DNA from 2 places in the Paenibacillus sp. IHB B 3084 genome. Region 1 is predicted to be linked to the other one. Evidence: riboswitches for the same ligand, from Rfam matches in the RefSeq annotation. Region 1 holds a riboswitch; the other holds the start of a gene.
What was found. Region 1 has a riboswitch for S-adenosylmethionine ahead of metA (homoserine O-acetyltransferase MetA). Riboswitches for the same ligand answer to the same signal wherever they lie in the genome.
Positions count from the first base shown of each region.

Region 2: linked by a shared signal. The riboswitch ahead of ASL14_RS17725 (methionine ABC transporter ATP-binding protein) and the one ahead of metA (homoserine O-acetyltransferase MetA) in region 1 are both predicted to bind S-adenosylmethionine.

Region 1 is NZ_CP013203.1:865,467-877,714, reverse strand. It holds gene ASL14_RS04090 (aminotransferase class I/II-fold pyridoxal phosphate-dependent enzyme) at 13-1,224, shown strand; gene ASL14_RS04085 (aspartyl-phosphate phosphatase Spo0E family protein) at 1,338-1,544, shown strand; partial or broken gene ASL14_RS04080 (hypothetical protein) at 1,647-2,218, shown strand; gene ASL14_RS04075 (cob(I)yrinic acid a,c-diamide adenosyltransferase) at 2,237-2,800, shown strand; gene ASL14_RS04070 (RluA family pseudouridine synthase) at 2,822-3,784, shown strand; gene ASL14_RS04065 (arsenate reductase family protein) at 3,787-4,152, shown strand; gene ASL14_RS04060 (5'-3' exonuclease) at 4,225-5,121, shown strand; gene ASL14_RS04055 (ROK family protein) at 5,351-6,229, shown strand; gene ASL14_RS04050 (HRDC domain-containing protein) at 6,395-7,402, shown strand; gene corA (magnesium/cobalt transporter CorA) at 7,487-8,422, opposite strand; SAM riboswitch class I at 8,978-9,103, shown strand; partial or broken gene metA (homoserine O-acetyltransferase MetA) at 9,224-10,140, shown strand; gene ASL14_RS04035 (PLP-dependent transferase) at 10,265-11,443, shown strand; gene ASL14_RS04030 (trans-sulfuration enzyme family protein) at 11,446-12,248, shown strand, end outside.
Region 2 is NZ_CP013203.1:3,783,642-3,795,889, forward strand. It holds gene ASL14_RS17700 (DUF2515 family protein) at 1-453, opposite strand, end outside; gene ASL14_RS17705 (thioredoxin family protein) at 678-1,022, shown strand; gene ASL14_RS17710 (COX15/CtaA family protein) at 1,207-2,139, shown strand; partial or broken gene ASL14_RS17715 (UbiD family decarboxylase) at 2,270-4,035, shown strand; gene ASL14_RS17720 (Cthe_2314 family HEPN domain-containing protein) at 4,089-4,808, shown strand; SAM riboswitch class I at 4,939-5,078, shown strand; gene ASL14_RS17725 (methionine ABC transporter ATP-binding protein) at 5,216-6,238, shown strand; gene ASL14_RS17730 (methionine ABC transporter permease) at 6,235-6,903, shown strand; gene ASL14_RS17735 (MetQ/NlpA family ABC transporter substrate-binding protein) at 6,979-7,821, shown strand; gene ASL14_RS17740 (SDR family oxidoreductase) at 7,967-8,731, shown strand; gene ASL14_RS17745 (NifU family protein) at 8,823-9,068, opposite strand; gene ASL14_RS17750 (YuzB family protein) at 9,156-9,413, shown strand; gene ASL14_RS17755 (NAD(P)/FAD-dependent oxidoreductase) at 9,534-10,601, opposite strand; gene mqnE (aminofutalosine synthase MqnE) at 10,870-11,976, opposite strand.

The sequences.
Region 1 (12,248 bases):
AGGAAGATCATGATGAATATCAAACCTGAAGCATTGACTGACAGTAGCAAAGCCATGAGCTCATATTTGTCTCCATTGGTGCGCGAGATTCCATCCTCGGGCATCCGTAAGTTTTTTGATCTGGTGGGCGGCAACAAGGATATTATTACTCTGGGGGTAGGCGAACCGGATTTTACAACCCCTTGGCATATGCGGGAAGCCTGTGTTTATTCATTGGAACGGGGGTTTACCAGCTATACTTCCAACGCGGGTATGCCTGAACTGCGTGAGGCAATTAGTGAATATCTGGATGAGCAATTTGCAGTCCGCTATGATCCAAAAAGTGAAATTATCGTGACGGTGGGCGGTAGCGAAGCGATTGACCTGGCTTTGCGTGCGTTAATTGTACCCGGCGACGAAATTCTCGTTCCAGAGCCATGCTACATCTCGTATTCTCCAATCACTTCCATTGGCGGCGGTATTCCCGTAGGAATCGAAACCTTCGCCAAGGATGAATTCAAGCTGACAGCAGAGGCGCTGGAGGCTAAAATCACACCTAAATCCAAGGTGCTGATTTTGTGCTATCCGAGCAATCCAACCGGGGCGACCATGACCTATGAGGATTGGCTTCCGATTGCGAAAGTTGTAGAAAAACATGATTTGATCGTCATTTCTGATGAAATTTATGCAGAACTAAATTATGGCGAGAAGCATGTCAGCTTCGCGGCTGTGCCGGGCATGATGGATCGTACCATTCTCGTCAGTGGTTTTTCCAAAGCCTTCGCTATGACGGGCTGGCGTATTGGGTATACATGTGGGCATCCTGATTTAATTGCCGCTATGCTTAAAATCCACCAGTATACCGTGATGTGTGCGCCTTCGATGGGTCAGGTAGCGGCTCTTGAGGGGCTGCGCAATGGTTTGGGCGAGAAGGATCGCATGGTGGAAGCTTACAATCAGCGTCGCCGTCTGATGGTTGAAGGATTTCGGGACATTGGTCTGGAATGCCACGAGCCGAGAGGGGCTTTTTATGTTTTCCCAAGTATTCAAAGCACAGGACTAAGCTCGGATGAATTTGCGCAACGTCTTTTGGCTGAGGCCAAGGTTGCGGCTGTGCCGGGGAACGTGTTCGGTTTGGGGGGCGAGGGCTATCTTCGATGCTCGTATGCGACCTCTGTTGCTCAACTGACGGAAGCATTGGATCGTATTGGTCATTTTGTAGAAAAAGTAAAAAAAGAAGGTTAAAATTATTTTTTTATGGGTAAATCATAGAAAATAGTCTTTTATTTCTAAATTTATATGCTATAATTTGAAATCGAAAGCAGGAAGTTTAATTTTTCATTGCAGGAGGAATGCTCATGTCATATGTTGGATATAATTCGTCGGTGTCAACTGGATACGGCATTTCCCTGGAAGATGAAATTTTGTTCCTGCGCAATGAGATGATGCGGACGTTTCAGGAAGAGAAGTCCTTTACCTCTGATCTTGTCATTGAGATCAGTTGCAAGCTCGATTTGAAAATTAACGAATACATGAAGCTGTACGGTTCGGAATGCAAGGTGTAACCGTGTGAAGCCAAGCCGTATATATAGAGAAGGCCGCAGGGCCTTCTTTTTTTGCGTTCACAACTTATGATATATTAGTGGCATGGAAGAGGGGGCGTACATATGAGAGCAGGGCTGAAAAGGCTATCTCCGTGGATCATTGGAATGCTGGCACTCGTGCTGTTGGCCGGATGCGGGGGCGGGACAAGGACAGTTTCTCCATTTTTATTATGGATAAGCAAGGGGATGCTTCAGTTCTTCGTGATGAACTGGCGCAAAAGCTTAAGGATAAACTGGGCGAACAGGCTCCAACCATTGAGATTGCAGTTAGCCCACTGTATAACCAGCAGAAACTGGTCGTTGAATATGCAGCCGGGGAACACGACCTGTTTATTTTGCCGGGAGAGGATATGAAGTTGTACGGACAGAATGGCTCGAATTTGCCTTTAGACGATGCTTTTGACAAGAAAACGTATGCTCGGGGTGTGTTCGAGGGCGGCGTTTTTAAGGAGAAGGAGCAGGGGGAAAAAGGAACAGATGTGATCAAGGAAACTCATTTGTTCGGGATTCCGGTGGGGCAGATGAAGATGTTCAAGGATTTAAAATATAACTCCAAAACATTATTTGCTACCGTGCCACCGCGTACGAGTAATAAGGAAGAAGCCATTAAGGTATTAAAAGCACTGACGGAATGATAGAGGGGATGAGATACCATGGGGATTTATACAAGAACAGGCGATGAGGGACAAACCTCGGTGATCGGCGGTCGAGTGTCCAAGGATGATGACCGTGTGGAGGCATACGGCACGATTGACGAATTGAACAGCTTTGTAGGACAAGCGATCAGCTTTGCCGAAGGTGAAAAGTTTGCGGATATTCGGACTCAATTGGAGGAAGTACAGCAGGAATTGTTCGATTGCGGCTCGGATTTGGCGTTTGTCAAAATTAACGAAAGTAAATACAAGGTGAAGGATGAGCTGGCAGAGCGGCTTGAAGGCTGGATTGACGCATGTCAGGAGGAAAATCCGAAGGTGGAGCGTTTTATTATTCCGGGGGGGAGTACGTTGTCCTCAGCACTTCATGTTTGCCGTACGGTTTGCCGCCGTGCGGAACGTCGTGCTGTCACACTGGGTAAGCATACGGAAATCAATCCTGCGGTACGTCGGTATTTGAACCGTCTGTCCGATTATTTCTTCGTCGTGGCCCGCACCGCGAATGTACGTCAAGGGGTACCGGATGTCGAATATGTGCGCAGCAAAAAAGTGTTCCGCAAATAAGGAGGCAACCGGGAATTTGTGATGAGCTTGTATTATGAACCTATCGTGTATACGATCCCTCCTGAGGAGGAGGGAATGCTGTTGAAGACCATTTTGCAAAAACGTATGAATGTTTCACGCAAGCTGATATCCAAACTTAAGCTGACGGAACAAGGCATTATGCTGAACGGAACACGAGTGTATATCAGCGTAAAGGTACAGTCCGGGGATCGGGTGGAAATTCGTATGGAACGCGAGCGTTCCGATGATATTTTGCCTGAACCGATTCCTTTTGACATTTTATTTGAAGATGAGCATTTATTGGTTGTCAACAAGGCGGCGGGTATGATTGTCCATCCGACTCACGGTCATTACACGGGAACACTGGCTAACGGGGTTGTGCATTATTGGCAGGCCAAAGGTGAGCTGTTCAGATTCCGTCCCGTTCATCGTCTCGATCAGGAGACGACGGGTGTCCTTGTGGTGGCTAAAAATCCATATGTACACCAGCATATTTCCGAGCAAATGATTTCGGGGACGGTGGATAAGCGCTACACGGCCCTGGTGCACGGTTGCCCTGATCCACAGGAAGGAAGGGTGGATGGGCCGATTGACCGTAATCCGGATGATCCGCATTTGCGCATGGTGACCCCTGATGGTTATCCGGCCCTTACACTCTATAAGCTGGAGGAAGCCTGGAATGAGGGGAGCCGCATCGGGATCAAGCTGGAATCCGGACGTACACACCAAATCCGGGTACACATGACTTCTATCGGATGTCCGTTGATCGGAGATAAAATGTACCGAAATACGCCTGCTGACGCTGCGCAACGTGAGCGTTATGATCTGCTGGATGCCCAGATGCCCCGACAGGCACTGCATGCCTCAGAGCTGTCCTTGGTGCATCCTGTGACCAAAGAGCAGTTGACGTTTTGCGCCCCATTGCCGGACGATATGGCCCAGTTGCAGGAGCTGTTAAGAAATCGAAATGGAGGGTTAACATAAAGATGAGCCAGTTGAAAGTATACCAGTACTCCAAATGCAGCACTTGTCGCAATGCAGTGAAATGGCTGCAAAGCAAGGGACATGAAACGGAATTGATTCCTATTTTTGAACAACCGCCCGGCCCGGAGGAATTAGCTGATTTAATCAGCAAAAGTGGACTGGAGCTGAAAAAGTTTTTCAATACGAGCGGTGAGGTATATAAGGAGCTAAAGCTGAAGGACAAGCTGGCAGACATGAGCCGTGAAGAGCAAATCTCGCTTTTATCCTCGAATGGAAGATTGATCAAGCGCCCGATTGTAACAGACGGGAACAAAGTAACGGTAGGCTTCAAAGAGGAAACATTTGAGGAAGCATGGAGCGCTCAATAACGTCCAATTTGGCTCCGCGATGTGTTATACTGTTGGGGTTAAATAATATGATGAATGGGAGCAATACAATCTGTGACACAACGTAATGAACAATCCATAATGCTGGTTGACGGCATGGCTCTGTTATTTCGCGCTTATTATGCAACTGCTGCAAACGGTTATATAAGGCGTACAAAGGCCGGAGTGCCAACGAACGCCATATATGGTTTTATTCGATATTTTTGGGATGCGGTACAAACCTATAATCCGACGCATGTCGTATGCTGCTGGGATATGGGAGGAACGACGTTCCGCGGGGAGCATTTTGCTGCGTACAAGGGGAATCGCGCTGACGCGCCAGATGATTTGATTCCTCAATTTACATTGATCCGTGATGTGACGGATAGCCTCGGCATTCCTAATATTGGAGCCGCAGGCTTTGAAGCGGATGATTGCATCGGTACGCTGGCACGCCACTATACGCAGAATGAGGACATGGATGTAATGATTCTCTCCGGAGATCATGATTTACTCCAATTGGTGGATGAGCGGACACGGGTTATTATTATGAAAAAAGGTCACGGCAATTATATGGTGTACACCCCGGAAACGTTACTGTCTGAAAAAGGGCTCAAACCCCGCCAAGTTGTGGACCTCAAGGGCCTGATGGGGGATGCAAGCGACAATTACCCGGGAGTACGAGGCATTGGTGAAAAGACGGCACTCAAGCTGGTACAGGAATATGACTCCATTGAAGGTATTCTGGAGAATCTGGATCAATTGACGCCAGCAGTGCGCAAAAAGATCGAGAGTGATCTGGATATGCTGCATTTGTCACGTAAGCTGGCAGAAATTCACTGTGGTGTACCTGTAGCATGCGCACTGGACAGTTGTCTGTTGACGCTGGATCATGTGCAAATTGTAGATAAGTTTGAGGAGCTTGAAATGAAAAGCTTGTGTACGTTAATGGGTGTGGCAACTGGATCATAACGAAGCCAGTTTGGCTTCACAGGTACAACTCGGAGCTCGTATTACACATATGAGGATGCTGGCGCTTGGTGCGTTAGTGTCCTTTTTTATACACAGTTATGTCAAGGGAGATATATATTGTTGTGAAGGATTATATACAATTGGGATCAGGGGATTGACCTTGGACACGTTTCAGGTGAATATAGGATAGAGAGAACCGGATCATGACTGAGAGGGGACAACAGCAGCTATGACAGTATTGGGAGCAATTGAGGCAGGCGGTACCAAATTTGTATGTGGAATTGGCAACGAACAGGGAGAGGTGCTGGAACGCGCGAGCTTTCCGACAGCCACGCCAGCAGAAACGATGGCGAATGTCGTTGCATTTTTTGAAGGGAAGGGCATTGAAGCGCTGGGCGTAGGGTCGTTCGGGCCGATTGATCCTATCGAAGGCAGTGATACATATGGCTATATTACAACAACGCCAAAGCCGCATTGGGGCAATTATAACCTGATCGGCAAGCTGAAAGAGCATTTTGACGTACCTATGGGATTTGACACAGATGTGAACGGTGCAGCATTGGGCGAATCCATCTGGGGGGCGGCTAAGGGACTGGATAGCTGTCTCTATATTACGATAGGTACAGGTATCGGAGCGGGTGCTCTGGTTGGTGGAAAGCTGATTCATGGATTGTCCCATCCTGAAATGGGCCATATCCTGGTGCGTCGTCATCCGGAAGATACCTATGAAGGGACATGTCCTTATCACGGAGATTGTCTGGAAGGGCTGGCTGCGGGTCCTGCACTTGAAAAAAGATGGAAGGTCAAAGGCCATGAGCTTTCTGTGGATCACCCGGCATGGGAGATGGAAGCTTATTATTTGGCACAGGCTTTGATGAGCTATGTATTGATTCTTTCACCGCAAAAAATTATTATGGGCGGCGGAGTGATGAAGCAGGAGCAACTGTTCCCACTCGTTCGCGCCGAGCTTCAAAAACTGTTAAACGGATACGTACAGCATCCGAGTCTGACTACAGAAATTGATCAGTATATTGTGGCCCCAGGCTTGGGAGACAATGCCGGATTGTGCGGCGCTCTTGCCTTGGCAAAGGAAAAGCTGAACAAATAAGAATTACGGGTTGACGACAATCCGAGGTACGGTTATCATATAGGCAACAGCATAGTACGGCTCAAAAAGGGAAGCACCTTTCTTGCAAATACGCGAGATAGGTGCTTTTTTGCGTTTGGCGTTGTACCGGACTGTAACCCAATTATAAGCATGGAGGAAAAAAGCATGGAAATTTTATTTTTAAATCGCTTGTCCAAACGGAATGAACAGGGTCATGAGCAATTTGCCCAGGTATGGATTGGACAACATGATGGGGTATGGAGTGCAGGGTGGAGCACACAACACAGCTTGGATGAAAGCACAGATGATCTGTGGTATGAGGGCAGCTTGTGGCAGGAGTTGCTGCATGTGTACCGTCACGAGCTGGCGCTTAAGATGGCAGAGGGCTACAGACCCTTAATCCATGGTGTTTTTCATGAGCAGGAAGGGGCAGCAGGACGTGGGCAAACATTACAAAAGCTGTATTGTTATAGTGATTTGTTTCCGCGTGATGATGTGTATGAGCAATTGACGATGTGGAGACGACAAAAGGCGGCTGCCGAGCGAAAAGCACCCTATTTTATCGCTACCAATCGTCTGCTTCGGTTGATTAGCGTCTATCTTCCCCATACCGAGGAAGAGTTGCTGGAGCTACCAGGGGTGGGGCAAGGTAAAATATCTCAATATGGTCAAGAGCTGCTGGCTATTACGACACAAAATGACCGGACTACCCCATTTCCGCTAAATTGGGTAACAGAGACGCTGGATGAGGAAGTTTTCTTATCATGGCTGTACAAGCAAAAAGAGAACCAATATAAGCAGGAACTGAATAAATTCAGTCTGACAAAAACCATTATTGAAGGTATTTCAGACGGTCTTACGTTGGAGCATATTGGACTGAAGGCGGGGTTACATCGTAGAGAAATGATTGAAGCAGTGGAGCATTTGGATCGAGATGGAATCGATATGGAAAAGCTGATCCGTCAGGAACTGGTGAACGTATCTGAGGAAGAGCAGACGGCGATCTGGTCTGCGTATGAAGAACTGGGGGATACGCTGCTCAAGCCCGTCATGCTGCGGGTATATGGTGAGGAACAGGCTGCGGAAACGGGGCTGGATCAAGTTTATGAGCGGCTGCGTCTGATTCGTATCCGTTTTCGCCATCAGGTGGCATCAGATCGACATGCGGGATAACATCGCGCAAATATAAAATAATCACACAAAAAAAGCAGTAGCTATATCCTGTGAGGATACGGCTACTGCTTCAACCTTTTCTTTTCAAACCCAATCCTTCTTGCGGAAAATACAGAACATGCTAACCCCCAGCGCCACCATAATACCAATGACGATAAAATAACCATAACGCGTATGAAGCTCAGGCATATTATCAAAGTTCATACCATAAATTCCGGTAATCACCGTCAACGGCATAAACACGGTTGTAATCGCTGTAAACACGCGCATGATTTCATTCGCACGGTTAGCGATACTGGATTGATAAGCTTCTCGAAGGTTACCCATTAGATCGCGGTAAGTTTCGAAAGTCTCCGAAATTTTCACGGCATTTTCATAAATATCGCTAAAATATTTTTGCAATTGATCGTCGATCAGCCGTAAATCCCGTTTGTTCAACGTATTGATGACTTCTTTTTGCGGACCAAGCACTTTTTTCAGCCACAGAATCTCACTGCGTAAGCCGATAATTTCATTCAAATGCGATTTTTTTGTATGCATCAGAATGTCTTCTTCCAGCTTCTCAATGCGAACCTCAATCCGGTCACCAACCAGAAAATAGTTGTCAACGATCAAGTCGACCAACAGATACATAAAACGGTCAGGCTGGCTGACCTCCTGCTCCCATAACATAGGCTTGAGGGTGCGTAGCTCATTGATTTTCTGCTTAGTCACCGTAATGATGAAATGGCGGCCGAGAAAAATGTTCAAAGCACGTAAAAATATTTCTTCATCATCAAAACGAATGCTGTTTACAACGATAAAATAATGGCTCTCGTAAATTTCAATCTTCGGGCGTTGCTCTTCTTCGCTCAAACAGTCCTCTACTGCGAGATCATGCATGGAGAATAGAGGCTGGAGCACTGCCAGATCATCAACATCGGCATCAATCCAATAAAAACCTTCTGCTGGCGGAGTAAGCGCCATTTCAATTTCTTCGACAGGGGTAAAAACCCCGTTGTTTACCAAACGGATTTTCATATATGTCACTCCTTATGCTCCGTCGTAACGGAAAATACGTGTACCTCAAGCATAAGGAATGGACTCAGTTAGCCAGTTAGCCGGATCGGGTAAGCGGCATCCCCATCAAAAGCCAGAGGCTTTTGGAGCATGCAGAGCCTGGCGTCCCGTCTTTCGGCAAGCTGAAGTCATTCCTATGCTGTTGTTCAGGGATCGCCGCCTATTCGGACTCGGGTCGCCTTCCATTCCGGATTCACCTCACAAATGTTCTTTTTTAGGTTGCCACAGTATCGCAGAAAGCACTCTAAATCTGCACGACTGCTTTATATTTTCGGCCTATAGCACTTGTATAGTATAACGCTCGGCCTACAGCCTTTCAAGCGCAAAATCATGGGCTAAATCAACAGTAGTGACAAGAGCTTCGACGATAGGGTAATGTATGATTTAACATATGGAAATATAAGACGAAGTGTGAATGCAGGGCACAAACTTACAAGTCTCATCTTGACGAAGCCCAGCGGATGCATTAAAGTGAACAACAAGAACTTTTTATGAACCCAAAATGAATATAGCGAAATCTTATCAAGAGCAGGTGGAGGGACTAGCCCGATGATACCCGGCAACCGGCGATTTTAATCGCACGGTGCTAATTCTTGCAGGACGCGCGCTTTTTACAAAGAGCGATGCCCTGACAGATGAGAGAGGCGCATATGGATACAAATATGACCTTTCTCGTAACCGAGGAAGGTCTTTTTATTATATGCCCGGCATCTCAACATGACGATTTTCGCAAAAACTTCACCGAACAAGGAGTGAGTTTACATGCCGATTAAAATTCCGGATACACTACCTGCCAAGGAAGTGCTGGAGGGCGAAAATATTTTTGTAATGGATGAAAGCCTGGCCTATCATCAGGATATTCGTCCGTTGCGCATCGCCATTTTGAATTTGATGCCTACCAAAGAAACAACGGAAACTCAGCTGTTGCGTCTGGTCGGCAATACCCCGCTTCAAGTGGACGTTACGCTGGTACACATGAAGTCGCATGTATCTAAAAATACATCGCAGGAATATTTGAACATGTTTTATAAAACGTTTGAGGAGATCAGAAACAGCCGTTTTGACGGCATGGTGATTACGGGAGCCCCGTTGAACAGCTTGAGTTTGAAGATGTGAACTACTGGGAGGAAATCCGGCAAATTTTTGAATGGACGAAAACGAATGTAACTTCGACCATGCATATCTGTTGGGCCTCACAGGCGGGTCTGTTTCATCATTTCGGCGTTCCCAAATACGGACTTGATTACAAATGCTTTGGCGTTTTTCCGCATAGCGTTATTAAACCTAAAGTGAAATTGCTACGCGGTTTTGATGAATTGTTTTATGCACCTCATTCCCGGCATACAGAGGTTCGGCGCGAAGATATTGAGCATATTGCCGAACTGGAGCTTTTATCCGAATCCGAGGAAGCCGGAGTGTATCTGGTAGCTACGCGTGATGGCAAACAAATCTTTGTGACTGGGCATTCCGAATACGATCCACTTTCCCTGAAATGGGAATATGATCGTGATGTCGCCAAAGGGATGGATATTGAAGTACCAAAAAATTATTTTCCCAACAATGACCCTGAGCGTACACCGCCCTCAACCTGGCGTGCGCATGCCAATTTATTATTTTCAAATTGGCTCAACTACTATGTATACCAAGAAACCCCTTTCGATATCGGGCCCCAGATTTAAAATGGGGCTTAACGTTTATATCTACGCAGTACCACCTTGCAGCAGCGCAGCAGTATAGATATGATAATCCAATTTTGCAGCATATGTTACAGCACCTATTATGGAAGTGAACAGGAGGATTCATATGAGTGAGAAACAGTGGAAAATCGAAAGCAGGTTAGCACAGATTGGTTCAATCGAAGAACCGGTAACCGGAGCAGTGAATTTTCCGATTTATCAATCTACGGCGTTTCGCCATCCCCGTTTGGGTCAAAGCACAGGATTTGATTACATTCGGACGATCAATCCGACACGTAAAGTACTGGAAGAGGCGTCCGCTGCACTGGAATCCGGTGATGCAGGCTTTGCATGCAGTTCAGGTATGGCGGCGCTGCAAACGGTATTTGCCCTGTTTGGACAAGGAGATCATCTGATTGTATCGCTGGATCTGTATGGAGGCACGTATCGTCTGCTGGAACGTATTTTATCCAGATTCGGCGTGACGGCGAGCTATGTGGATACGAATGATCTTGAAGCCATCGAGCAGTCATGTCGACCGAATACCAAAGCGGTATTCATTGAAACGCCTACGAATCCATTAATGATGATTACGGATATTCGGGCTGTAGCCGAATGGGCGTCACAACGTCAGTTGCTTACTATTGTAGATAATACGCTGTTAACACCGTATTTCCAGCGCCCTTTGGAGCTGGGTGCCGATATTGTGGTACATAGCGCAACCAAGTATCTGGGCGGACACAATGATGTGCTGGCAGGCTTGATCATAACCAAGGGTAAAGAGCTGTCAGCCGAAATTTCCTTCCTGCATAATTCCATTGGGGCTGTACTTTCTCCGAGCGATAGCTATCAGTTGATGAAGGGCATGAAAACATTGGCGCTGCGTATGGATCGGCATGAGCATAATGCGACAGTGCTGGCCAATTATCTGCTGACGCATCCAGCGGTGGCTGAGGTGTTTTATCCAGGGCTTGAGGGTCACCCAGGGCGTGAGATTCAAAACAAACAATCCAGCGGCAACACAGGTATTTTCTCGTTTAAAGTAAAAGATGCCCGTTATGTGGAGCCCTTGCTTCGAAACATTAAGCTCATTGCTTTTGCCGAAAGTTTGGGCGGTGTGGAATCATTAATGACTTATCCTGCTGTACAGACACATGCCGATATACCGGCTGAGATTCGGGATGCGGTCGGGGTGGATGATCGTTTGCTGCGTTTCTCCGTCGGTATTGAACATACGGATGATTTAATTGAAGATTTGCGTTCAGCGTTGGAAGCGGCACGTCAAGAAATCGAAGGAGGGGAATAGCAATGATTGAGGACGTGCGGAAAATCGGGCGGGAAACGGAAAAAGAACGGAAGTTCGCTACCAAGCTGCTACATTTTGGCTCTGAAATTGATAGTGTTACGGGTGCGTCGAGTGTACCGATTTATCAGGCGTCCACCTTTCACCATCATGATATTTTCAATCCTCCGCTGCATGACTACAGCCGTTCTGGCAATCCGACACGGCAAGCTTTGGAGGACTACATCGCCTTACTGGAAGGTGGAGCGAGAGGTTTTGCCTTTGCATCGGGTATGGCGGCTATATCCAGTACGTTTATGCTGTTGTCCGCTGGGGACCATGTCATTGTTTCGGAAGATGTATATGGAGGGACCTACCGCCTGCTGACTTCTATTTTAAAACGGATGAATATCGAAACCACCTTCGTCGATATGACGGACATCAACCTTGTGAAAGAAGCGTTGCAGGAAAATACGAAGGCTGTATATATGGAGACACCTTCCAACCCAACCCTCAAAATTACCGATGTGGCAGGGATAACGGCTTGGGCCCAGGAGAAAGGGCTTCTGACGCTGCTGGATAACACATTCATGACACCTTATTATCAACGTCCGATTGAGCAAGGTGTCGATATCGTGTTGCACAGTGCAACCAAATTTCTCGGCGGGCACAGCGATGTACTCGCAGGACTTGCGGTGGCACGTACGGAGTCGTTGGGCAGACAAATCAAGCAGCTTCAAAATGGACTCGGAACCGTGTTGGCCCCACAGGAGTCGTGGTTGCTTATGCGCGGGATGAAGACACTGAAAGCACGTATGGCTCACAGTGA
Region 2 (12,248 bases), 2.6 Mb from region 1:
GTCGATCAGACCGCCCTTCAAATCGGTCATGTTATAGCCACCATTGCGAGAAACCAGATGAGCCAGCAGCGCCCAATGTAACTCGGGGTAGCCGTGATAGCACTCAAGATAAGCGGCTGTCCGGGTGATGTTGCTGCGATTTTCCTGTGCTGTATCGTTCTTGATCCGTTCGACCAGCTCACAGTCCGTTTCGCATAAGGGCATATTCAGAGTAGAGGGACGGGAAGCGGGTCCATTCACCATCATGAGTGCTTCGGCTTCATCCATGGCGGCCTGTGCGGCTTGGTCATCCCACGGCAGCTCACGCAGTGGATAGCGCAGCTTGCGGGACTCGGTCCAGGCCGCCCGCTTGCCTTCCCACGCTTCCTCCGCAGCACGTGGTACGGAACCGAGCAGCTTTAGCCCCCCCTGAAGCTGGCGTGATGCCACATGGAACCATTCGGTGAAAGACATACTGGATAACCTCCTTTCAAAGTCCGAGAACACTTCGTATTCCGCTAAGTATGCAGGGATGTTCTAAGTGTGTTCTGAGGTATATTGTTAGTATGTCTCAATGGCAGGGCTTCCAATCGGTGATTCGGGAATAATAGGGGAGTGTGCAAAAGCGCCACTTGGCGTTACAATAGATAGAAAGCACAAGCTCTTTTTTACAAACAGAATTCAAGGAGGAATCATCCATGCAAAAGATCGTCTCTCATGAAGACTTTAATAAGGCAATATCCACTTCTGGCGTAACAGTAGCTGTGTTTAAGGCGGACTGGTGCGGAGATTGTCATTTCATTGATCCGTTCATGCCTGATGTGGAACAGCAATATGCAGACAAGCTTACATTGATTGAAATTGATGTAGAGCAGGCCGAAAGTGTCAGCCAGGAGCAGAATGTGTTGGGTATTCCCAGCTTTATCGCTTACAGTGAAGGGCGCGAGCTAGTGCGTCTGGTAAACAAACTGCGCAAATCCCGTGAGGAAATCGAGCAATTTTTGGATCGGGCAGTAGAAGTACACGCCAGCTTGGCTAAATAATTGATGTTGTGCATGGCATTCAGAAAGCCGCTTCCTTCCAAAGGGGGCGGCTTTCTCACGGGACACGTTCACATTTTGTCAACAAAGCACGTATGTCAAGGAACGATATATCAGTTATAATTATTTTAAGTGATCATTTCACAACATTATGAAGTGAATAAATATTATATTTGGAAGGATACGGGTGAATTCTTTGAATAACAAAATCAGAATATTAAAGTGGCTTGCACTCGTAACATGTATTGTCATGTTTCTGGCTACCTTCGGTGGAGGCGTCGTGACGCGGACGGATTCGGGGCTGGGCTGTGGACGGGAATTCCCGCTTTGTAATGGCAAGCTGGTTCCGGCGCATACGATCGCATCTGTTATTGAGTTTACGCATCGCTCTGTTAGTGCCATGGCTGGCATACTCTCCATTGCCTCTTTTGTTGGCTTTTTGCTGTTTATGAAGCATCGTAAGGATTTACAGTTATTCTCGTTGCTGACGTTAATGTTTGTCATCATACAAGGAGCGATGGGGGCACTGGCTGTCATCTTCTCCCAATCGGCTGCAGTCATGGGGCTGCATTTTGGCTTTGCGCTTATCGCTTTTGCCAGTGCGACCATGATGACGCTGGGGGCCTGGCAGGAGCATGCGGATTCACGCTACACCCCGCGTCTGATTCCTGGGCCTGTCAGTCGGGGCTTTCGTAACTTTATATGGCTATCGACGATTTATACCTATATTGCTGTCTATTCAGGGGCGTTGCTTAGTCACTCGGTCATCCAGAAGGTTGTAAATATTGGGGGCTTCATATCTCCGCTGCTGCTTCATCAGATTTCAGCTGGTCTGCTGTTCGTCATTATCTTGGCTGTGGGTCACTACTCATACCGTTATCACCCGAATCACCGGGATATCCGTATATTGGGTGTCGTATCGGTCTTGTTAATCTTACTTCAAGTGGTGATTGGAATTATCTTGTTGTACGTCAACAGACCTGAAATCTACATGTTTATCGTGCTGGGACATATGCTGGTGATTGCATCGTTGTTCTCCATCTTGGCTTATCTGAGCTATCGTGTATGGCAATTGTCACCGGACCGCAAGCTTGTTCCGACCCAAGCACAACGTACCTAAGCATTTCATAGATCATAGTGAAACGGATATTTTGCCCAAGTGGCGTTGAAGCACGTATAATAGCATATAAGAAACAAACCAGGTCCGCGAGTTTCTCGAGGGCTTGATTTGCTTAGGAGGAATCGTCCAGTTGATCTACCAGAATTTGCGCCAATTTATTGAAGCGCTACGTAAAGAAAATAATCTTCAAATTATAGAAGCACCTGTCGATCCTTATTTGGAACTGGCCGAAATTCATCGGAGAGTTATTGAGGAAGAAGGCCCGGCATTGCTGTTCACCAATGTAAAAGGTACTCCGTTCCCTGTAGCCAGCAATCTGTTTGGCACAAACCGTCGTGTGGATATGGCCTTTGGGCCTCGCCCGGAACAACTGATGGATGCGATTGTAGGGGCGACCAAAACATTGCTTCCACCTACCCCCAAGGCATTGTGGAATGAACGTGGACTGATTAAGGACATGCTAAAAGTAGGGCTGAAAACGGTATCCCATAGCGAGGCTCCTGTACTGGGAGTTCGCCGTACGGATGCTCCGCTGGCTCCACTTCCAAGAGTGACGAGTTGGCAGGATGACGGGGGCCGTTTATCACGCTTCCGCTCGTATATACCGAGAAGCCGGGTCAGTCCAAGGATCATAATTTGGGCATGTATCGCATCCAGATTTATGATGATCAGACCACCGGGATTCACTGGCAAATCCATAAAGGCGGCGGCTTTCATTATCATGAAGCTGAGCTGCGTAATGAGCCGTTGCCTACGACCGTTATTATCGGCGGGCCACCTGCTCTGATTGCATCTGCAATTGCTCCGGCACCGGAAAATCTGCCTGAGCTGCTACTTGCCTCGCTCATTATGGGCGGCAAGCTGCCAATGACAGAAGACCCACTCGGCGGTCACCGGATTCCGGCAGAGGCCGAATTTGCGATCAGCGGCTATGTGCCGCCTCACGAACGTCGCCCGGAAGGACCGTTTGGCGATCATTTTGGCTACTACTCCTTACAGCATGATTTCCCTGTATTTCATGTCAAGCATATGTACCACCGTAAGGATGCCATTTATCCAGCAACCATTGTAGGTAAACCACGGCAGGAGGATTATTATCTCGGCGAATTTTTACAACGTCTGCTGTCACCTGCCTATCCGCTTGTGATGCCTTCCGTTAAGTCTCTGTGGGCTTACGCAGAAACGGGTGTACATGCATTGGCAGCGGCAGTTGTGCGTGAAAGCTATTCCCGCGAAGCGCTGGTATCAGGCTTTACCATTTTGGGACAGGGCCAATTGTCATTGACCAAATTCCTGATGCTGACGGATCAAGTCATTGATTTATCTGATTTTAACCTGCTGCTGGAAACCATTCTGGAGAGATTTAATCCAGCGACGGATTTATTTATTTTCAATCATACGTCTCACGATACACTTGATTATACGGGCCGTAAGCTGAATCACGGCAGTAAAGCGATCCTGATGGGTGTAGGTGAGCCTATACGTGAACTGCCTCGTGCCTATGAAGGAGGCGACCTGCCGGGTATTCGCGAAATTGAGCCGTATTGCGGAGGATGTCTCGTCGTATCCGGTGCGACCTTTGAGCAGGAGCCTGAGCTGGCAGCGCGGGTACTGGAGCGTTTGTCTGCAGGTGAGCAGGAATGGCCGTTTGTCTTTATTGTAGATGATGCCAAGGAAGTCGTTCGCTCACAAGCATCATTCCTGTGGACGGTGTTTACGCGGTTTAACCCGGCTACGGATATGTATGCAGACAGCGAGGTCCGTTTGCATCATTTGAACTACAAGCTGCCAATTGTAGTGGATGCGCGTATGAAGCCGGGCTACCCGGATGAAGTGCTGCCGCGCGAGGATATTGTTAAGCTTGTAGACCAACGGTGGACGAGTTATTTCGCTTGACGCCCTAGACAATTCAACAACCGGATTTTACATTCATAAAAGGAGGCGTGAGCATGATACGCAAGCTGCTAGGCGAGCCGCCACGTGTGAACAAGGGCATCCTGCTGGATGCTATGAACAGCATGTCAGACATGCTGAAACTGCTGGAGCGGCAAATTCAGGCCAGTGGAGATCCGACTCATGCTTTTCGCAAGGCAGATATTTTGACACGCGGCCTGATGTCATCTCTGGATGAGCTGGAGCAGAGCCATCATGCTGCCGCCTTTTTCCGAACGAAAGTCAAAGCAGGATATGCCGAGGATATGAGCGTGGATGAGAAATCGGATTACGCGCTGTATGTCTTCTTTTATAAAGACGGGTTTGTGCGGGTATTTTCCATTCTGGATAAGCTTGGGAACTGGCTCAACGATCTGTATGATCTGAAAACGGGTCAGTACAAGGCACATTATTCGTATTTTACAGTGCTGCGGCAATTCAGATATTTGAAAATGCAGCCTGAAATGACAGACAGCTTAAATGATATCAAGGACTCATATACCGATGCTATTAACCGACTGCGCAAGCGGCGCAATACGGAGATACACTATATGAATACAGAAATGCAGGATGATCTCTGGCAGCGGCATCGTGCTTTGTATGGCAAGATACAACTGGAGGATCTGGATCATCACCTGGAGGATTTGAAGCAAGGTCTGGAGATGGTGAACCGTTCCCTGGCGACTGCCTTTCGTTATACGGCGAAACAGTGGGAGAACCGGGAAGCTCATCCATAATTATGTCAGAAAATATCCTTTGACAAAGCTATGTAAACTATCTATACTGAAATCTAGTTTCAGAAAATGCTTGAATTATGATTTTATATATTAAATTTAACGGACAGCTAAAGCTGGAGTTTAACATATTTTCTTATCCAGAGAGGTGGAGGGACTGGCCCGATGAAGCCCGGCAACCCGTTCTTTTCCGGTGTGAAACACCGGAAGGGAACATTATGGTGCTAATTCCTACAAAACCGCTAGACTTATAACGGTTTTGACAGATGAGAAAAGGTTCGCATGGTGGGGCCCTTTTCATTTCTGTGAAGGGGGCTCTTTTTGTATAATCATAGAGAAGGAATTTTATAATTCCTGAGAGATGAACGTCGCTTAAAAGGGTAAGGAAGAGTGAAGGGGGTCGCAGCACGTTGATAGAGCTTAAACAATTAACCAAGCATTATGGCAAAGGCAGCCGACGCGTTAGTGCGCTGTCCGGTTTGAATCTTTCCATAGAGCGTGGTGAAATATTTGGAGTCATCGGTCATTCCGGAGCGGGGAAAAGTACGCTGATCCGCTGTATTAATTTATTGGAACGTCCGACCTCGGGCGAGGTATGGGTAGATGGCGTGAATCTCGCCACGGTAAGTCAATCCCAGTTACAGAAACAGCGTCGTAAAATCGGAATGATCTTTCAGCATTTTAATTTGTTATCCTCGGCGACGGTATATGACAATATTGCCTTTCCGTTGCGCTTGGTAAATACGCCGAAGGAGAAGTTGGACCAGAAGGTTCGTGAATTGCTGGAACTGGTCGGTCTGGAAGAACACAGCGCTAAATATCCGTCACAGCTCTCGGGTGGACAAAAGCAGCGGGTAGGTATTGCACGAGCGCTTGCCAGTGATCCTCATGTACTGCTGTGCGACGAGGCAACTTCGGCGCTTGATCCGCAGACGACAGGGTCCATCCTGAAATTGCTTTTAGACATTAACCAGCGCTTTAATTTGACCATCGTGCTGATTACGCATGAAATGCATGTCATTCAAAGCATCTGTGATCGTGTTGGTGTCATTCATCAGGGCGACATCGTGGAGCAAGGTCCGGTGGCAGAAGTATTCCTCAAGCCGCAGCATCAGGTGACCAAGGACTTTATCCAGCGGGAGTCTGAGCATCCCGAGGAGCTGCAAGCAGCGATTGCAGCAGCAGGAGGCGGCGAATCGGCGCATGTTGTACGGATTTCATTTTTGGGCAGCAAGACATACGATGCGATTCTGTCACGAACGGCTCGTAGTACCGGCGTTGATTTTGCGATCTTGCAGGGAACCATCTCCACAATTAAAAACGTACCGTATGGACAGCTTATCGTCCGTTTTGAAGGAAATCAGGAGGATATTGAGCATACGCTGCGGGAAGTGTCCGGTCAGGGGCTTGATGTGGAGGTGATCGGACAATGAGTGAACTTGATTTTTCACAAGTGAGTTGGGAAGAACTGGGTAACTCTACATTAGAGACACTTCAGATGCTCGGTGCATCTGCGTTGTTCACCCTTATTATTGGTCTGCCTCTCGGAATTTTATTGTTTTTGGCAAGCCGCTCTTCATGGAATCTGATGAAGGTGATATACGTTGTACTTTCCTTTATCGTAAACATTTTGCGTTCCGTACCGTTTATTATTTTGATTGTTGCACTGATTCCTTTTACACGGTCGCTGGTGGGGACTTCCACGGGAGTGCTGGGTACGATTCCACCGCTGGTCATTGGTGCTGCGCCATTCTTCGCCCGTCTCGTGGAGACGTCATTGCGCGAAGTGGACAAGGGTGTTATCGAGGCCGCACAAGCCATGGGTGCCTCTACAGGGCAGATTATCCGTCGGGTGCTGTTGCGTGAGGCACTGCCGGGTCTGCTCGCCGCATTAACGATTACCGTTGTTACGCTCGTATCCTATACAGCGATGTCTGGTATGATCGGGGGCGGTGGTCTGGGTACACTGGCTATCAACTACGGATACTACCGTTATGAAACGGCTGTAATGATCGTTGCGGTCGTGCTGATGGTCGTACTGGTGCAACTGCTGCAAATGGCGGGAGACCGTCTGGTTCGGCATTATACTCGAAAATAGGGAAACCATATAGATATCCTTATTGATCAGGACGTCTGAATCCTGAACACTACAATTTATTGGAGGGGTAATCACATGAAAAAATGGGTATTGGCCGTATTAAGCTTGACATTAATTGCGGTGCTGGCTGCTTGCGGCACGAAAAGCACGACATCCGATACAAACAATGCGACCCAAAATACTGGTGGGTCACCACGTGAAGTCGAGCTGAAAGTTGGTGCTTCTCCTGTGCCACATGCGGAAATTTTGGAAGCGATCAAGCCTCAGTTGGAAAAAGAGGGCGTTCGTCTTCAAGTCGTTCAGTTTAACGACTACGTACAACCGAACGTACAATTGTTCGACAAGCAACTGGATGCTAACTTCTATCAACATGTACCATATATGGATGTTATGAACAAAGAGCGCAAAATGGACCTGGTATCTGTAGGCGCGGTTCATCTGGAGCCATTCGGTATCTACTCGCAAAAATATAAAAAGCTTGATGAAATTCCGGATGGTGCAACAGTTGCCATCCCGAACGATGCAACCAATGGAGGTCGTGCATTGTTGTTGTTGGAGAAACAAGGTCTGATTAAGCTGAAAGACGCAAGCAACATCGAAGCTACCGTAAAAGATATTACAGAAAACCCGAAAAACCTGAAATTCAAGGAGCTGGAAGCGGCTATGCTGCCACGCCAGTTGCCTGAAGTGGACATTGCACTGATCAACACAAACTACGCTCTGGAAGCGAAGCTGAACCCTACAAAGGATGCACTGGCATTGGAAGATAAAGATTCTCCATATGCTAACGTTCTGGTAGCGCGTCCGGATAATAAAGATTCCGAAGCGATTCAGAAGCTGATCAAAGCGTTGCAATCCCCGGAAACTAAAAAATTCATCGAAGACAAATACCAAGGCGCGATTATCCCGGCATTTTAAGCTGGACACGAGAACGCGTTGAACCCCAACCCCGAATTCTCTTGAACAAGAGGATTTGGGGTTTCTTTTTTGCTTGGAGTTGTAGGCGAAGCGTAAATATTTTATACTTGGGGGTGACCGTTCTCTGTGAAGAGGAGGAAAACTGTTGAGACACAAAGTCGCACTCATAACAGGCAGTGCCAAAGGATTAGGTAAAATGACCGCTCTGCGTCTGGCTGATGAAGGCTGTGATATTGCTCTGAATTATGTGCATAGCCAAACGGAAGCCGAAGAGCTTAGGCAGGTGATTGAAGCCAAGGGAGTACGCTGTCTGTCTTTGCAAGGAGATATTTCGATTCAGGAAGATATTACAAGGCTGATCAGTGAAGTACAGGATCGGCTGGGCGGCGTAGATATTATGGTAAATAACGCCGGACCGTTCATTCGGGAACGTCGCTTGTTTGCGGATTACAGTGTAGCCGAGATTCATACCATGATTCAGGGGAATCTGGTCGGTACGATGCTGCTGGATCATCTGGTATTACCTCATATGCGGAACCAGCAATGGGGACGTATTATTCATTTTGGCTTTGGTCATGCTGGAGAAGCACGAGCTTGGCCGCATCGCGCGGTATACGCAGCCGCTAAGGTGGGGCTGGTGTCATTTACGAAGTCACTGGCTGTGGAGGAAGCTCCTTTTGGTATCACGGTCAATATGATTTGTCCCGGGGATATCCGGGGGGCGAACAAGGAAAAGTCAATTGCCGACGTCATCGGCTTGCAGGATAAAGAGACACCGCGTGGACGTTCAGGGAGTGGAGAGGACATTGCACGAGTGATTGCTTATTTGTGTGATGAGGATTCGGATTTTATCACAGGCAACATTATGGATGTGTCAGGAGGGCTGGACCCGATTCGGCCGATCATATAGGGATTAAGATCCAGTAGCCCCCGTCACACAAAAAAGAGTCTTGAGCTTCGTTATCGAAGTCAAGACTCTCATGATCATTATGCATCAAGCATTAGAATACTTGTACCACTTCTTGGACGCCGTCGACTTCTTCGAGAAGAGCACGTTCAATCCCTGCTTTCAGCGTGATTGTGGAACTTGGGCAACTGCCGCAAGCGCCTACCAGCTTCAGCTTAACGATGCCGTCTTCTACATCAACCAGCTCAACGTCGCCACCATCGCGTTGCAGGAACGGACGAAGCTTATCCAGTACATCTGCTACTTCATCATACATTTGAACGCTTTGTGTTTCGCTCATTAGAATTCAACTCCTTTCCTATACCTTATTTATTATATTACAAAGCGGGCCAAATTAAAATGCCCGTCGTCCAAAGCAGGTGAAAAAATGTTAAGACCCATCATTGAATTTTGCACCAGCAATATGCATTTTGGCACCGATGAAATGATGTCCAGACTGGAGCAAAATCCGGATTACGACGTCATTGAATACGGCTGTCTCAGCAATTGTGGTCAGTGTAACGCAGAACCGTATGCGATGGTCAACGGTGAGATTGTATCTGCCGATTCAGCCGAGCTGCTGTACGAAGTGATTATGAACAAAATCAAGGAAGCCGAGGCGTGGGATAACCTTGATCTGGACTAAGCTGTTAATCATTCGTCAGCCTGCTTCGTTCTATCTATGATATATGCACCGTCCATACATGTTTAAAACAAAGAAGACCCGCTTCCAGAGCAGGTCTTCTTTGTGTGTTGTACCAACAGATTAGCCAAAATGGCGTTTGGATTTCCAGAGCACGCCGCTTTTGAGCAGGCGGGGTACACGACCACGCAGCGAGGTGCTGCCCATAAAACCATAGCCGAATCCGGCTTTCTTGCCAAGCGCACCCAATGTGCCACGCAGCTTCAAAGGATGCGGGTGAGGCGTGTGGCCTTTCCACAGGTCGTGTACAATGTGTGCAATCTGCTCACCTTGCACCTCGGCCGCCTGAGCACTTGGGGAGTAGGGGAGACTGGCGCAGTCTCCAACTACATACACCTCGGGATGATCTGGAATTTGGTAATATTCATTTAGCATAATGCGGCCCTGAGGATCTTTGGGCACAGCTAAATCCTGCACGATTTTCACGGGTTGAATCCCGGCAGTCCATACAACCGCATCCGTCACAATTTCTTCATCATGGTTGTAAATAGCGCCCGGCTCAATGCGGCAAACCCCCACATGATTTAACGCATCGACTTGATGCTCCTTAAACCAGGCATGCACATAGGCAGACAAACGCTGCGGGAATGCCGACAGCACCCGCTCGCCCCGATCCATAATGGTAATATTCAAATCCGTGCGGCTTTCGCGCAATTCCGCCGCAATCTCAACACCGCTCAGACCGCCACCTACAATATGCACATGTCCGTAAGGCTTGATTTCATTCAGGCGCAGATACGTTTGACGTGTATTGTTAAAGGACTGGATGGTACAGCTATGTTCTTCAGCCCCCGGTGTATTGTGAAAACGGTCCGTACAGCCCAGTGCAATCACAAGCTGTTCATAGGGCAAAGGCTCGCCGTCCTGAAAATGTACAATTTTATTTTCCAAATCCATCGAGGTGACTTCTCCGTATTTGCGAATGAGCCGTTGTTCATCGGGAAAATGCACACGTAAATCAAAATCAGATACCGTCCCCGCCGCGAGTGCGTAGTATTCTGTTTTCAATCCCTGAAAGGGCATTCGATCCACTAGAATAACCTGCACATCATCGGGAATATATTTATTGAGTAATTCCTTGGCAATGGTAAGGCCACCGTAGCCGCCTCCCAGAATAACGAAATTTTTCATCAAAATCCGCCGTCCTTTCGCTGCCGTGTCCCCGGCAAATGGTCTGGTGCCTCATCAGGAAACCTTGTTCGCCTTCAAATTACGTCTTATCCCGGCGACATGCAAATTCAATGTTTCCGATCAGACACAAGTTTTTTGTTGTTATAAAACCCGGCTTCCCGGCCCGCCTGTAGGCAGGCAGACCAGAAAATTCCGAGGCAGCTTGATGCTGCATGGTGTGAGGTATGGGGATAAAATGCACGCGGGAAATCCGAATCCGATATGGCTTTTATTCGAAAACTTCGATTTCGTTATAGAAGGTGTCCCGTTCAACCGGGATGCGTCCTGCACCTTTGACCAGCCAGATCAGCTCTTTACGGGTCAATCCGGCCGGGGTCAGTGCGCCTGCGGCATGGCTGATTTGCTCGCGCACAATCGTGCCGTGGACGTCCGATGCGCCGAAGGTCAGAGCAACCTGCGTCAATTGTGGACCAATATTAATGAAGTAAGCTTTAACATGATCGATATTGTCCAGCATCAGGCGGCTGATCGCAATTGTTTTGAGATCCTCGTAAGCGGAGTTGCGGCGCATGATGTTGGCATTTTTGCTTTTCGGCTGCATGGACAGTGGAATAAATACCATAAATCCGTTCGTTTCGTCCTGCAATGCGCGAATTTGCAGCATATGTTCAATACGATCCTCGTAGGATTCAACCGAACCGTACAACATCGTCGTATGAGTTTTCATGCCGAGATGGTGAGCCGTGCGATGAACCTCAAGATAGCGATCTACATTCGCTTTGGTGACACGCATTTTTTGGCGATACTCATCCGATAAAATTTCTGCGCCACCGCCGGTCAGCGTTTGCAGACCTGCCTTTTGCAGCTCCTGAAGCACTTCCTTAATGCTCAAGCCGCTAATACGTGTGAAAAAGTCAATTTCCGCTGCGGTGTAAGCTTTGAGTGTAACGTTAGGGTACTTTTCATTTAGCGCCTTCAATGAGTCTACATAGTATTGGAAAGGCACATGATTATTATGACCACCGACGATATGAAATTCTCTTACCCCCGGATGGATGTGTTGCTCTACATAATCAATCATTTCCTGCCCGGACAACGTATAAGAGCCGTCCTCCCCCTGATCCTTGCGGAAATTGCAGAACGCGCAGCGCGCTTCGCATACATTGGTGAAGTACAGGCTCATGTTTTCGATAAAATAAACCTTTTTTCCGTTCTTGCGTAAATTAGCTTCGTTAGCCAACTGACCCAGTGTGAGGATATCGTCAGTTTCATACAAATATATACCGTCTTCAAGGTTCAAACGAATACCGTTCTGTACCTTTTCTACAATTTCCGCCATTCTGCGGTCTGTAAAAGGTGTAACTAATGTGGACATGCCTATTCCTCCTTCAAGTTGCTCTGTGCGAGACTGTCCGCCAAATCAGCGGCACAAGCGCTAGGTGCGCACAGGATGTCCCGTTCCGTCGGTAAGAATCCGGCAGCGCGGATATGCGATATGTGAAAAATGTTACAATGCCAGGCTACAATGATGAATGTCTCAAAATATCGCCTTTGAAATGACAAATTTCCGACAGTTTCTTTTACACACTCTTCACCTATTATAAACCTCACACCACCTGTGTTCAATACAAACGAATAGAAAAACAG